Regions from separate parts of the Blautia sp. DFI.1.216 genome, predicted to be linked through region 3. Evidence: riboswitches for the same ligand, from Rfam matches in the RefSeq annotation. Region 3 holds a riboswitch; each other region holds the start of a gene.
What was found. A riboswitch is a leader RNA that binds a small molecule or an ion and turns the genes downstream of it on or off. The one in region 3 is predicted to bind cobalamin.

Region 1 (2,196 bases), on a different contig from region 3:
CTTTCTTTTACAGTTTCCGGATCATCACCTGCATATGGCATGTATACAACAAAAATCACATCAGGGTTTGCTGCAATGATATCTTCTTTTCCTGCTGTAGAAGCATCCGGGTTTGCCAGAGTCGCACCCAGTTGTGTTACCATATCTCCACCAAGGCTCTTTGCACCATAGTTTGTGATATCTTCTCCAAGAGGTTCCAGAACCATTACGCTTGGTTTCTCTTCTACATCTGCTGTTGCTGTAAGAGTTTTATCGATCACTGCCTTTGCATCATCTACGATTGCCTGTGCTTTGTCCTGTACATCAAAAATCTTTCCAAGATTTAAGATGTCTGTAAATTCATTTTCCAGAGTTCTGTCTCCGTCAGGGCGTGTGTTTGTGTTGTAATAAGTGTTGCAGCCTTTGTCGATCCAGTCTGTTACATTTCCGAGATTTTTATCAGAAAACAGGGAGCTCCAGGATAAGATCATGTCTGGCTCCAACATCGTTACAGTCTCAAGGGATGGGGTAAATTCATCAAGATAATTTGTTTTTGAAAATGCATCTTTAAGTTCATCCGGAACTTCATTGTCAAGACCTGCTGTAGCTACCAGGCGGTCTTCCAGACCAAGTGCAAGCATGGTTTCAATGCTTCCCTGATATACAGCAAGAACTTTCTCCGGTGCCTTTTCATAGGTTGTTTCGATTTCATTTCCATCATAATCATAGGTTGTGATGGTCAGAGGATATTCTGTCTTTGTACCTTCTGCGTCTGCTGTCTTATCTGCATCTGCTGAATCCTGTGCGTCTGCATCTTCCTGTGTATCAGAGTCTGCATCTGCTGCCGGCTGATTGTCCTCTTTGATTGTCTCAGAGTCTGCTCTCTCTGCTGCAAAAGCTGCCGGAGCTGCGGAAACTGCCATAGCTGCTGCCATCATAATTGCCATGATTCTTGTGGATAAATACCTGTTTTTCATTTGACTTCCTCTCTTTTCGTATATGTTATTTACCTGTTCGTGTAACCGAAAAGATGGGACTTCAGAAAAAGTAAAATAGAAGTGATAAGAATAACGGATACTTTTTACGGAAGCTCCTTCTTTACGCTGTCAGGCAGGTTTCCTGACTCACAGATCACAGAAAGTTCCCATAAAATAAAAACTGATACAACATCCATGCTTCAGCAGTTCATGAATGTTGTATCAGAAATATTTCCAGATACTCTCTGACAGCCGGATTCCGCCTTCTCACATATTTATGCAATGACATATTACAATCCCGCTTTTTTCTGTATACAGTGGCCGCAACCGTTCAGGCATTTCACCTGATTCCCTCTCACATTATCATACACAAAATCTGTGTATGATAATGTTCACTTAACAGCTATTCAATTACGCTGATATAATTTTAGCACACTGCTTTTATAATTACAACCATATTCGATACACATCAGAATTCTTTCTTCTCCATAAGCCGGACACCAATCCAAAAAGATCCCATATATACAATTACTGTAAATAATACAACTCCGGCCAATACCATTCCCCGGTTCAGTCCATTCAGCCATGCATCGACTGCGTCTGCTGAAAGTCCCATTGTTTTTATCAGAATATAAACTACGGCAAATATAATAGCCCACATGACCATTGCAATATAACGTCCTTTTTCCGCTCCAAAATGTATTACAAGCGGGAGCGATACCGCCAGCATAAGAAGTGCCAGTGGAATGTCTATCAGGCTGCCAATGATAGTCTCACTCAGACACCCCTGAAGTTCTGCCACACCTTTGCAGATTACTCCCGTTATCGTTGCAATTCCCCACGCTACAGCCGTAAGCCCTGCTCCCAGCAGATATTTTTCCGCCACATACTGTTTTCTGGTAACCGGCAAGGTCATAAGAAACGCAAGACCATTATCAAACTCATCATAACTTATAGTCGTAATGGCAAAAATTGCTGTGACAATCGTAAAATATCCTGTAGCAAAACTGACACTCCCGCTTCCTGCCAGATTCAGGATGACTTCCATTACAACAACCAGGATAAAAAACTGTTTCTGCTGTTTCATCAGTTCTATATCCTTTACAAATAATCCCTTCATACCTGTTCCTCCATCATCACTACCAGATCATCAATCTTTCCATTCTCAATTACAACATCCGGATAATTTTCCATATAAAATTGTTTCTGGTTTGTCAGACACCTGTATCCATAAGCCTCT
Region 2 (2,196 bases), on a different contig from region 3:
CTTTGTATCCATCAATTGCCTCTGTCATTTCATCATATTCTGCACCATGCATCAGATGTGTCGGCTGTACAACAAGATTCTTAACACCGTTAGCTACTGCACGGTCAAGAGCCTGCTGCATATTATCGATTACTTCATCATCTCTTGCCTGTACATGGTTGATGATGATCTGTGCTGTAAATGCACGTCTTACTGACCAGTCCGGATATGCTTTTGCAAGGGCATCCTCGATTCCTTTGATATCCTCTGCACGGCTGTCGTTGAAGGATGTACCAAAACTTACTACAAGAAGTTCATTCTCACCAATCTCATCCTGGTTACGAGGATCATCTTTGGAAGCATCACCTGTGTCACGTCCAAAGTATTCAGGGCTTGCTTCTTCACCTGTTACCAGTTCTTTCTGAGCATCTGTAAGTTTGTCCCATGCTTCTTTTGCTGCTTTGCAGTCTTCGTCAGTTGTGTCTGTTCTTTCCTGAACATAAATCTTATCGATCAGGGCACCAACTTCGTCTGCGGCTTTCTGATCATCATCAGAAGCTTCTGTTGTATCATCAGATGCTTCCTCTGTATCTGCTGCATCTGCATCGTCTGCAGCTGCTTCTGTGTCATCTGCAGCCTCTTCTGTTGCTGCATCATCAGATGCAAAAGCAACTGTACCTGTTGCTGCTGTCATGGAACAGGTCATGGATACTGCCAGTAATAAGGCTAACATGGATTTTCTTTTCATTTCGTTTTTCCTCTTTTATTTCTCGTATTTCCGGACAATTGTATGCACAAAAAAGGCAACTGCATATTCTGCAGCTACCGCTTTCCCATAAATACATGGTTTATATGTACCAGATATATCTGTAATTTCGATTCTGTCTGATTCATTTAATAAAAGAGCTATGTATCGTTATGAGAATACAGGTTCTGTATACCGCAGACCTTAAATTCTACGCCAAGGCAGTTCTCCTGACTTCGATCATCGCTGTTTCTCCCTTCCCAGTTTCCCAGTGGTTTCTGAAAAGCAGCTCCCATACACAGTGACGGTATCGCTCCGGATTCTCACCGGATTCTCTTTTGCACATCAAGTACGATGCAACCTTTGCGTTATAACATTGCACATATTCAATTCGGATATTCTTTTTTTATCACATTTTAACAAAAATGTCAATACAATTCGTGTATATTTTCCTTTAATGTTTGGCATTAGTGTTACTGTTCACTCCGTTCACAGTAACGTAGCCAAAATTCATTCCAGATTGCCTGCGGCAATGGAATTTTGGCTTGTATGTATATTATCGCGTTATTCATTACACTTCTGTCAGGGCTTTGAAAAAACAGGTTCTGTTTCCGGTATGGCAGGCTGCACCGATCTGCTCTACTTTAGCAAGGATCGTATCATTGTCACAATCCAGTGTAAGGGATTTTACAAACTGGAGATGTCCGGATGTGAGTCCCTTCGTCCAGAGTTCATTGCGGCTTCTGCTCCAGTAAGTCATTTTACCTGTTTCAAGAGTGGTATTAAATGCTTCTTCATTCATATACGCCAGCATCAGCACTTCGTTTGTCTGATAATCCTGGGCTATAACAGGTACCATTCCATCACTGTTTAATTTAAAATCAGACCATGCGATGCTGCTTTTTAAATTCACTGTATTTTCCATTTTCTGTCTCCATCTAATTTATTGATTGCCATAAATCATTTCGTAAATTTTCAAATTTTACAAACTGCCCTTGGTAGACAGAACATCTGTGATCCTTGGATCATAGGATGTGGCTGCGTCCAGTGCTTTGGCAAAACTTTTGAACATTGCTTCTGCTACATGGTGATTATTCCCACCTGCCAGAACCCTGATATGAAGATTCATGCCACAGGCATAGGAAATGGCATAGAAGAACTCTTTTACCATTTCCGTGGACATGTCACCGATCCTGTCTGTGGTAAACTCTGCATCCCATACAAAGTAAGGTCTTCCGGACAGATCAATCGCACAGAGCACCAGGGATTCATCCATGGGAAGGATGCAGCTTCCATAGCGCTTAATCCCCTTTTTGTCACCAATTGCTTCTTTTAATGCAGTTCCCAGAACAATTCCTGTATCCTCGATGGTGTGATGGTCATCCACCTGAAGATCACCATGGACTCTGACACTGAGATCAAAGAGCCCATGACGGGTAAATCCATCCAGCATATGGTTAAAAAATCCCACA
Region 3 (2,196 bases):
TATGAGAAAGTAAAGGATAATCCTTACTTTCTGGGAACGATAGGAACATCTGTTGAAACAGAAAAGGATGCGGCTGCCAATATGGCGGAGTATTTTGCTTCAGAGGATCAGAATAATCAGAATCATTACATAATAGCATGTGGAGGATCTGCCATCGGTAATGAGATGCATCGTCTGAGAACGATAGGTATTCTGAATAAGCTTCAGGAAGCATATGGTCTGTCATATGAGAAGTCTGTAGAAGAACTGGTGAATACGCAGGATACGGAAGAAATTGAAACAGGCAGTGATATTAAGATTACTCTGGTTCCGGGTTATCCAAAAGATCATCTGGATGAAAAGCTGGCTGCTCCGCTGAATACAGGAGAGTATAATGTTATTCTGAGTGTAGTGAGCGCAAGTGATTTTATCAAGGTAATTGATGCTTATGAAGAAGAGAACAGTACAGATGTATTGTTGGGGTCAATTGATTGTTTTACAGAAGATACATACGAAATGTTTAACAAGAAGGGATATAACGGCAAGGAAAGAATCGACTATCTTGTAGGAAAATATGGTGCTATCGTTGCACCATCATTTGTTGCTATGAAGAATGCTCTGGAAGGCTTTGCAGAAGATTACCGTGAAGATGGAAGTGCTTTCCGGCTGCAGCAGTCATTTTGGACAGCGGATTCAGTAGATGAGTTTAATAAGCAGTATGTGTTATCTATTGGAATGTATGATAATACATATAGTGTAGAGGACATGATGGGAGTTCTGAAATCCTATACACCGGAAACAAATTTTGAAGAATTCCAGAAATTTACGGAAAAATAGATAGAAAATAAAAGTCTGAAATAATTGACGTATGCATGATAGTATGTTATGATAAAGAAGTATTCATACGGCCATTTGATGATTTTAGAGATAAGTTCAGACCAGCAGAAGCGTCCTGCTGGTCTGATTAAAAGGGAAACCGGTGTAAATCCGGTACGATCCCGTCACTGTGATAGTTGTTTTTCAGCTGCATACCACTGGAAGATATTTTCTGGGAAGGTGCTGAAAGTATATAGGCTTAAGTCAGGAGACCTGCTTATTTCTAGTAAAAGAGATTCTTGCGGACGACGAGAAATCCTGATTAAGAGTTACAACTTCATGTGTTGCATATATATATGTTTGATTCTTTAACGGTAAGATTTCGTGACGGATGCGGGAGCATCTGTCTTTTTTTCGCTCAAAATCATAGGAATGGACAGTATGAGAAGGAAGAAAAACAACGAAGAAACAAAAAAAGAAAGGAAGTAAAGGATGAAAAAAACAAAAAGAGAATTACTTGTGTTAGCAGCAGCAACAACAGTTGCGTTATCAATGGGAGTTACTGTACAGGCGAAAGGTGATGAGAAGGTTTTAAACTTCGGATGTCAGATGTACACAGATGGATGTGTAAACAGTGCAAATGATGAAAACGGTGGATGGAATGCTATGAGATATGGTATTGCTGAAGCATTATTTAAATTCGATGACAATATGGAAGTTATCCCGTGGCTTGCTGAGAGTTATGAAGTAAATGACGAGCATACAGAATGGACGATCAAGCTGAAAGACGGAATTAAATTCTCTGACGGATGTGATTTAACTCCGACAAAGGTAAAAGAGTATTTTGATCACATGAAAGAGGTAGGACCTTCCGGATCTGCCAAACCGGAGAAATATCTGGAATTTGAAGCAGAAGTTACTGTAGATGATGATGCAAATACAATTAACATCAAAACAAGCAAACCATATGCAAACCTTGTAGGACAGCTCTGCCATCCAACAATGGGAATTACAGATGTAGAACATATTGAAAACTATGATAACGGAATTATTGGAACAGGTCCATACAAGATTGAAGAATTCAATGGTGTAGGTGTTGGTTATACATTAGCTGCAAATGAGTATTATCGTGAAGATGTCCCATACGATAAAGTCAATCTGCTGTTCATGGGAGATAACTCCGCAAAAACAATGGCACTTCAGAGCGGTCAGGTAGACCTGGTTGAGAACATTACAAACGTAGCAGATATTCAGGACTTCCAGGATAACGATGACTATACTGTTGATATCGCATCAGGTGTACGTTGTGGATTTGCATGGATGAACTTTGACGGTGTTCTTGGAAACAAAACACTTCGTCAGGCAATCCTGATGGCAATTGATAATGATACAATCTGTAAT

Region 1: another riboswitch for cobalamin. It lies ahead of LJE11_RS15605 (ABC transporter substrate-binding protein); the one in region 3 lies ahead of LJE11_RS14440 (ABC transporter substrate-binding protein).
Region 2: another riboswitch for cobalamin. It lies ahead of LJE11_RS06770 (sirohydrochlorin cobaltochelatase); the one in region 3 lies ahead of LJE11_RS14440 (ABC transporter substrate-binding protein).

What each region holds. Positions count from the first base shown of each region.
Region 1 is NZ_JAJDML010000051.1:17,768-19,963, forward strand. Features, by position in the region: gene LJE11_RS15605 (ABC transporter substrate-binding protein) at 1-956, opposite strand, end outside; cobalamin riboswitch at 1,072-1,351, opposite strand; gene LJE11_RS15610 (ABC-2 transporter permease) at 1,426-2,076, opposite strand; gene LJE11_RS15615 (ABC transporter ATP-binding protein) at 2,073-2,196, opposite strand, start outside.
Region 2 is NZ_JAJDML010000012.1:66,815-69,010, forward strand. Features, by position in the region: gene LJE11_RS06770 (sirohydrochlorin cobaltochelatase) at 1-727, opposite strand, end outside; cobalamin riboswitch at 928-1,104, opposite strand; partial or broken gene hisI (phosphoribosyl-AMP cyclohydrolase) at 1,302-1,616, opposite strand; gene hisB (imidazoleglycerol-phosphate dehydratase HisB) at 1,707-2,196, opposite strand, start outside.
Region 3 is NZ_JAJDML010000043.1:9,994-12,189, forward strand. Features, by position in the region: gene LJE11_RS14435 (hypothetical protein) at 1-816, shown strand, start outside; cobalamin riboswitch at 892-1,090, shown strand; gene LJE11_RS14440 (ABC transporter substrate-binding protein) at 1,288-2,196, shown strand, end outside.